Regions from separate parts of the Halobacillus amylolyticus genome, predicted to be linked through region 2. Evidence: a T-box and tRNA genes for the amino acid it is inferred to sense, from the RefSeq annotation. Region 2 holds a T-box; the other holds one or more tRNA genes.
What was found. A T-box is a leader RNA that pairs with one kind of tRNA and senses whether it is charged. The one in region 2 lies ahead of MUO15_RS01030 (valine--tRNA ligase), so its partner is inferred to be a tRNA-Val.
Positions count from the first base shown of each region.

Region 1 (4,436 bases), 1.0 Mb from region 2:
TTCTTTCAAGCTTAGCATAATCCTCAATAAATCTGAGTCGAGCAGCTGCAAACGGTTCTCCATCAAAATACCCCACGATATGTGTAGCCTGGTCCTCGAAGGCATCATGCTCGTCTTGTTCTGAAACCCCTTGTTCTTTTATAAAAACGTTACGCCTAACACGGTGGGCATCGCTAAGTTCTTCATGTTTTGTTACTTTCCGAATATCCGGATGCATTACTGTTCACCAAACCGAAAAGTTTCGTAGACGCTCCAAGCCCCATTTTCTAATTGATAGAGGAGTTGGAAACGATCAACTTTGTCTACAATATCAAAACTATCCATACTTAAACTCCCATACACATCAGAGAACTCCTCATCGGAAAGCTTCTGAGCAATCGTGATGTGAGGAACAAAAGAATACTCCTTATTATCAGGGATAATTCCTTCGTGCAGATTCTGATTGAGTTTCACAATTTCGTCAGATGGGTCGACCTTTAAGTAAATGGTGTTAGTAACAGGTGAGAAAGAACTAACTTTGGATATCTTTATGGAAAATGAAGTTGTACTTTTGGCAATTCTTTTTAATTCAGGAATAATCGTTGATTCAAGTACCTGTTCATCTGTTTCGAAGGGCTCTTTAACAGTAATATGCGGTGGAATCAGAGCGTAATGCGGGTCATAACGTTTACGATAAGAGTTTGCCTCATCCTGTACTTTTTTTGATGGAAAAATTGCTATACCATATTTCATTCGGTTGATCCCTCCTATTTCTTTCATTACACGCTACTTGCGGCATTAGCCAAATATCGTTTGTAAAGCTCGCTTTAAATCCTGCTGCCAGGATTTCCATGTGTGGTCACCGTCGAGCTCATGAAAAACATAAGATAAAGGCTGATGTGATAAGTATTCTTTTAGATTGAGATTGGGCTTTAAGAAATCTTTTGTTGCCCCATCTGTGGTGTTTACTGAAGTCTCCTTATTTCCAATCGTATGATAAATCGACAGTGAAGATAAATCCCTCACCGTTTTTACGACCTCCATAACGTGAGGGTCAACATATGGGCTTTGCATAATGACGTTACCGAATACATTTGGAAAACGAGTGGCTGTCATTAGTGCAAGTGTACCAGCTAACGAATCGCCGACCAGTGTACGTCCATTTCCCATATAAAAGCCAGGGAGCTCCTCATCTAGAAAAGGAACAACTTCTCTTACTAAAAAGTTAACATAATCACCCTGCCTTTTTCCATCAGGATGGTATTTATCCCGACGGTCAAACTTATCATGATAATGAATACCAATAAAAATCGTATTTTCAATTTCTTTATCTGCATGAAGCTGATCACTCAGCGTTGCAGCCCGTCCCATCTGAAAGTAGTCATTTCCATCCTGCATAATGCAGAAATGGTATTTATACAGTGGCGAGAAGTTTTTGGGTGTGTACACGTTTAACGTCATTTCTTCATTTAAGTATTGGCTATTGATGCTGTACTCCTGCATTGTACCGTCTCTCCCCATTTGACCACCTCCTAACATCCGAGCAAGTTTGCTAATGGAAATTACCGCATCGTAAATCATGTAAACGTATCACTTCTATTTTATCATATAATTTTGAAAAAAAGGAGAATCGATCTTTTTTGAAAGGGAAGAAATTCATCATAAAATAAAAAACAGTGAAAATCGTTGACATCGATACGATAGCCATGTATATTAGTACTTGTCCTTACAACAAAATGTTACATAATGTGATTCCGTAGCTCAGCTGGGAGAGCGCCACCTTGACAGGGTGGAGGTCGTTGGTTCGAGCCCAATCGGAATCATCCATCAAAGTGCCGAAATGGCGCGGTTTCCTAACAAAGGGGAGGCCGCGTCATTTCTTTTGTTTTGACACTAAATGATTCAGCGTGTGGAATACACAAGAAAAAGCGAATAAAAATTATTACAATATATAAAATATTCGTATTTTATTCTAATCCCTTTAAACAAACAAGGTAAGCGCTATCATAAAGAAAAGAGATAAACTGCTTGTTTTATCTCTCTTGAGAAGTTTGGTAATATGTTTTATAATCCACTTATACAAATTTTCTTGTCTTAAAAACGAACAATACAATACTTTTTATCTACTAAACTAGTCACTTAACATTTTTATAACTAAATAAGCGTTGATTGTTATGGGTCACACTATAACAGGAGCAGTTTCTGGAGAGAATGCAACTATTGCATCGCCGAAGGGTTCACAATCTCAGGCAAAAAGGACAGAAGAATAGCAAGTACTTATTGTTATTCTGACACTTAAGAGGCTGGGGAATCCCAATCTCTTTTTTTATACTATTTTGACCAAGGATTACTAGTAATTTTTAATAAATATGAATGAGGTGTTTGATTAACATGAAGCGGATTTATAATTTTTCAGCAGGACCTTCTATATTGCCACTACCAGTATTAGAAAAGGCACAAAAAGAGTTAGTTAATTATGCGGATTCGGGAATGTCTGTGATGGAGTTAAGTCATCGATCGGAGTTATTTACAGAGATTATCATGGAGGCTGAGCAGCTGCTAAGAGAACTGATGGATATTCCAGGGGATTACAAAGTTCTATTTGTCCAAGGTGGAGCCTCGCAGCAATTTGCTATGGTACCGATGAATCTCCTTGGTAAAAGTGGGAAAGCGGACTATGTCAATACAGGGTCCTGGTCGAAGAAGGCGATCAAAGAAGCTAAGAAATATGGTGACATTCGTGTGGTTGCTTCCTCAGAGGATGCCAATTTCACTAATATACCGGTAGTCGACAGCGGAATGACTGATCCGGAAGCGGATTATGTCCATATTACGACGAATAACACAATTGAGGGAACGGCATTTACTGAAGTTCCTGATACAGGGACCATCCCACTTGTAGCCGACATGTCATCGAATATTTTGTCGGAAGAAATCGATGTCTCTAAATATGGTCTGATTTATGCTGGAGCGCAAAAAAATATCGGACCTGCCGGGTTAACCGTCGTTGTGATTCGAGAAGATTTAATTGGGAAAGCATCGGAAAACTGTCCGGCCATGCTTGATTATAAAACGCACAGTGATAGCGGGTCCTTGTATAACACTCCACCGACATTTGGCATTTACATGGCGAAACTGGTTTTTGAATGGATAAAAGAGCTTGGCGGGCTTAAGGAAATGGAGCGTATCAACCGTGAAAAAGCGCAACTATTGTACGACTTTATTGATGAATCGGAGCTGTTTACTTCTCCAGTAGATAAAGACAGTCGCTCGATTATGAATATTCCTTTTGTCAGCCCGTCGGCGGAATTAGATGCCGATTTTATTAAGAAAGCAAAGGCAGAGGGACTTGAGACGTTGAAAGGCCATCGATCTGTAGGGGGCATGCGTGCAAGCCTTTACAATGCGATGCCGATAGAAGGTGTACGGTCACTGGTCACTTTTATGAAAGAATTTGAAAATAATCATGAGTAAAGGGGAGAACAAAATGAGCACATTAACACAAGACAAATTGAACACGATTAAAACATTAAATAACATTGCTGATCGTGGCTTGGATGTATTCGAAAAGGTGAATTATACAATAGATAACGATAGTGAGAATCCTGACGCCATTGTGGTGCGCAGTTATAACATGCATGACATGGAATTTGGCAAAAATCTAAAAGCAATTGCAAGGGCAGGCGCGGGCGTCAATAATATTCCGGTCGAAGATTATACAGAACGTGGAATTGTCGTGTTTAATACACCAGGTGCTAATGCGAATGCTGTAAAGGAAATAGTACTGACTTCATTGATGGCGTTATCCCGTAATCTATTTTCCGGTGTATCCTGGGCCAGGACGTTAAAAGGAAAAGGCGAAGAGATTCCGAGTCTTGTAGAAACTGGAAAGAAACAATTTATCGGAAAAGAAATAAAAGGAAAAACATTAGGGGTGATTGGATTAGGAGCGGTCGGCTCTCTAGTAGCAAATGATGCACTAGACCTCGATATGGATGTCATAGGGTTTGACCCATTTATTTCAGTTAATACTGCCTGGAACCTGTCTCGTAATGTGCAACGTGCCATGACAATGAAGGAGCTGTTTGCCTATTCTGATTACATTACAGTGCACGTTCCGTTAACAAAGGATACAAGCGGCATGTTCAATGAAGAAACATTTAACATGATGAAACCTGGTGTCAATATTCTGAACTTTTCCCGCGGTGGGCTGGTGAACGAAGAAGATATGGCGGCTGCCCTTGAAAGTGGTAAAGTTGGTAAGTATGTGACAGACTTTCCAAATGAAAACGTGCTGGAAATGGAAAATGCCATTCCACTTCCTCACCTTGGTGCCTCCACGAAAGAATCAGAGGAAAATTGTGCGATTATGGCTGCTCGCCAGGTGGAGGAGTTTCTGGAAACAGGAAACATCAAAAATTCAGTGAATTTCCCAAATGCTTCTCTTCCTTATACTG
Region 1 covers NZ_CP095075.1:1,198,346-1,202,781, reverse strand. The annotation lists gene MUO15_RS06320 (GNAT family N-acetyltransferase) at 1-217, opposite strand, end outside; gene MUO15_RS06315 (YjcG family protein) at 217-732, opposite strand; gene MUO15_RS06310 (alpha/beta hydrolase) at 778-1,500, opposite strand; tRNA gene MUO15_RS06305 (tRNA-Val) at 1,730-1,802, shown strand; glycine riboswitch at 2,172-2,251, shown strand; gene serC (3-phosphoserine/phosphohydroxythreonine transaminase) at 2,371-3,453, shown strand; gene MUO15_RS06295 (phosphoglycerate dehydrogenase) at 3,467-4,436, shown strand, end outside.
Region 1: it encodes a tRNA-Val, which carries the amino acid that the T-box ahead of MUO15_RS01030 (valine--tRNA ligase) is inferred to sense. The anticodon was not compared.

Region 2 (4,436 bases):
TAATTGAAGGATTTACGGCAGCGGCCGAAAAATACCAGGTTCCTTTCACTGTGAACCGTGCTGGATCAATGGTGGGTTTCTTCTTTACAGATCAGCCGGTTACTGACTTTGCTACAGCTAATCAATCTAACCTCGACTTATTTGCGAAGTACTATAGGGGAATGATTGAAGAAGGAGTCTTTTTACCGCCTTCACAATTTGAAGGAGTATTTTTGTCCGTTGCCCACACGGATGAAGATATTGAATTTACAATTCATGCGGCAGAAAAAGTTTTTGCTGCATTATAATCGATGGATTAGGACATTGCCTTTATAGTGTGTGTTCAAAAGTTGACGAATGATAGACAAAGAAGTTCGAGGTGCGAAAGTTTTGAGGACCGCAAGCCGTATGCCTTTCATACGTGAGGACCGGAAAAACCGAGCAACGAAGAAATTCGCCGTTTACATTTGGTGACTTTTTGCATCCTCTTATAGGGGAATGTCCTTTTTAAAATCGTTTTATTCGTGTCTAGTTTCAACTCGTAGCCCTTTTCTAATAGCGTGACGTCCGCCTTTGCTTTTCTTAATCATGTATATAAAAGAGACTTATGCATATGGTGTAATAAACAACTATGTTGATTTTAAATAGGGAGGGGACGTTATTTTGGATAATAATCAAGAGCAAGTTTTTTCATTTCATTTAAATGAGTCCTTATGGTTTCAAGAAGGACAGGGGGTTCGCGAATTACTAGGTATATCGTTGGAACCAGAAGTAACGATAGAAAATTTGGGGGAGGAAGTCCGTCTTAAAGGCACTGTGGTTCTTGCTGGTGAATATATGCCAGGTCAAGAGGAGGATAAGTATGCTGAATCACCGGCCATTCAATCTGTCCGCGTTGTTGATTCTGTAGAAAGAGGAGAAGAAGGGATATATCAATTTAACCACACTTTTCCAGTAGAAGTAACCATTCCGGCTGACCGTGTGATTGATATGGATGATGTGCACATAAACATTGAAAGCTTTGACTATGAGCTTCCAGCTGAACATCAACTAAGACTCCAGGCTCAACTTAATATTAATGGGTTGAGGCAGGAGGAGGCTGCGGAAGAACCTGACTATGAAGAATACGATGAATCGTTGACTATTGGACCGATTGACTTTAACAAAAATGATGAATCACAACAGGTAGATCCAGGGAATGAAGCCCCTGTATTTGATCTTCAGGAACATCGAAAGCAACAGGAAGCTGAACAAGCAGAGGAGCTTGAAACTAGTGAAGACAGATGGCCATATAAAAAGTCACAAAGCTTATCGGACTATTTTAACGAGAAGAAAGGGAAGCAAACACCTGATGTATCCTCTGAAAGCACGAGTGAGTGGGAAGGAACAACGAATATAGTTGGGAGTAACACATCACCATCACCATCGCCACTTAATAAGGCAGAGGAAGTGCATGAGGATGTTGACAACGAATCTTCCTCTGCAGGTGTGGGTGGAATTAAACAAATATTTAAACACCTCTTCCCAAATCGGGAAGACACGTACACACAGATGAAAATGTATATTGCTCAAGATGATGAAACCATTGAAGCAATTGCAGAAAGATATGAAATCCCAGTTAAACAATTGGAGAAAATCAATAACTTAGAAGCAGATGTTAGCCCTGGCCAAATTGTATATATTCCGCGTTAAATCCATTTTAAGTGGAAAGCTATATAGATACCAATAAAGATTCCTGCTAAGAAGACATCAAGGGTAGTTGGGAAAAAGATGGTTCGAAACACTTGATAAATCATAATTGGCAACGTTGCTCGTTCAAGAACGTATAACCAATGTCTGCACCACGGTGGCAGTCGGTAGCGGTAAAAACGACTCATGTAAGTACCTCCTTTTTCACAAAGTGTAAGTGTGCGTGTCTTGAGCGTGGGACACCAAATTCGCCCATTCCACAAAAAAAGTTGACTTTAATAGTGAATTCTTTATACAATATGAAAAAGAATACCTATATGTGAAATGCCGTGAAAGGGAAGAGTACGTGAATAAACGCTTCAGAGAGGGAAACGATTGCTGAAAGTTTTCCAGATTGTTTATTGATGGAAGGTCGCCCTTGATGCAGTTTCTTTGAAACTAAGTAGAAGAAACCGGTTTGAAGCCGTTATGAACAATAAGTGTACAGGGGAAACTCTGTAAATTAAGGTGGTACCACGGATAGTAATCTCTTTCGTCCTTTTTCAGGATGAAGGGGATTTTTTTAATTTCACGATTATTTAAAGGAGGAAGACGGAATGGAGCAACAAGATGTAACTATGCCAACTAAGTACGACCCGGCTGCGATTGAAAAAGATCGTTATCAATATTGGGTAGAAGGCAAATTTTTTGAAGCAACAGGTGATGTCAACAAGGAACCTTATACGGTTGTAATTCCACCGCCCAACGTTACAGGCAAACTTCACTTAGGACACGCTTGGGATACGACACTGCAAGATATTTTGACTCGTGTAAAGCGCATGCAAGGATATGATGTATTATGGCTTCCTGGCATGGATCATGCTGGTATTGCCACACAGGCAAAGGTTGAAGCGAAACTCAAGGAACAGGGAACAACACGCTATGACCTTGGTCGCGAGAAATTCTTAGAAAACTCATGGGAATGGAAAAAAGAATATGCACAATTTATTCGTGCCCAATGGGAAAAGCTAGGTCTTGGATTGGATTATTCTCGTGAACGCTTTACGCTTGATGAAGGTCTATCTGAAGCAGTTAAGGAAGTGTTTGTGAAGCTTTATGAAAAAGATCTGATTTATCGCGGGGAATACATTATTAACTGGGATCCGGCAACGAAAACCGCTCTGTCTGATATTGAAGTGGAATATAAAGATGTTCAAGGCGCCTTTTATCACATGCGCTATCCACTTAAAGATGAGGAAGGCACGATAGAAATTGCTACGACAAGGCCAGAGACGATGCTTGGAGATACAGCAATTGCCGTACACCCTGAAGATGAGCGTTACAAGCATTTAATCGGCAAAAAGGCTGTATTGCCGCTTATTGGCCGCGCGTTGGATATTGTAGCAGATGATTATGTGGATATGGAATTTGGCTCAGGAGCCGTGAAGATTACGCCAGCCCATGATCCGAACGACTTTGAGATCGGGAATCGACATAACCTAGAGCGTGTCCTTGTGATGAACGAAGATGGAACGATGAATGATAAGGCAGGGAAATATCAAGGCATGGATCGTTTCGACTGCCGTAAGCAAATTGTAAAAGATCTTCAAGAAGATGGAGTTCTTTTTGAAATTGAAGACCATTTGCATTCTGTTGGTCATTCAGAGCGTAGCGGTGCTGTAGTTGAGCCTTATTTGTCTACACAATGGTTTGTTAACATGGAGCCGCTTGCGAAAGAGGCAATAGAACTTCAAAGCAGTGACGACAAAGTCAGTTTTGTTCCGGACCGTTTTGAAAAAACATATTTACGCTGGATGGAGAATATTCGGGACTGGTGTATTTCACGTCAATTATGGTGGGGGCACAGAATACCTGCCTGGTATCATAAAGAAACAGGTGAAATTTATGTAGGAAAACAAGCACCAGAGGATAGTGACAATTGGGAGCAAGATGAAGACGTACTTGATACATGGTTTTCTTCTGCTTTGTGGCCGTTCTCTACGATGGGATGGCCGGATGAGGACAGTGAGGACTTCAAGCGCTTTTTCCCAACAAACGTGCTCGTAACCGGGTACGATATTATTTTCTTCTGGGTAAGTCGAATGATCTTCCAATCAATTGAATTTACCGAGCGTCGCCCATTTGAAGATGTGCTTATTCACGGACTTGTTCGTGACGCAGAGGGCCGCAAGATGAGTAAGTCGCTTGGTAATGGAGTTGACCCGATGGATGTCATTGAAAAGTATGGGGCGGATTCCTTACGTTATTTCCTTTCAACGGGGTCAGCGCCAGGGCAAGATCTTCGTTTCCAATGGGAAAAGGTTGAATCGACATGGAATTTCGCTAACAAAATTTGGAACGCTTCACGGTTTGCTTTAATGAATATGGGTGACTTACCCCATGATGAGATTGATTTAACGGGTGAAAAGTCGGTTGCTGATGAGTGGATTTTAGCGAGGTTGAATGAGACGATCGAACAAGTCACGCGAAATATTGATAGGTATGAGTTTGGTGAAGCAGGTCGTCACCTATACAATTTCATTTGGGATGAGTTTTGTGACTGGTATATTGAAATGGCAAAACTGCCGCTCTATGGGGAAGATGAAGGACGCATTCATACCACACGTTCGATTCTGGCTTATACTTTAGACCAAATTATGCGTATGCTGCATCCATTTATGCCATTTATCACAGAAGAGATTTGGCAGCACCTTCCACATGAGGGAGAATCAATCACTCAAGCTGCCTGGCCACAGGTGAGAGAGGAATTTCATAACGAAACGGCTGTT
Region 2 covers NZ_CP095075.1:191,267-195,702, forward strand. The annotation lists gene hemL (glutamate-1-semialdehyde 2,1-aminomutase) at 1-287, shown strand, start outside; gene spoVID (stage VI sporulation protein D) at 643-1,671, shown strand; gene MUO15_RS01025 (hypothetical protein) at 1,668-1,856, opposite strand; T-box leader at 1,989-2,211, shown strand; gene MUO15_RS01030 (valine--tRNA ligase) at 2,265-4,436, shown strand, end outside.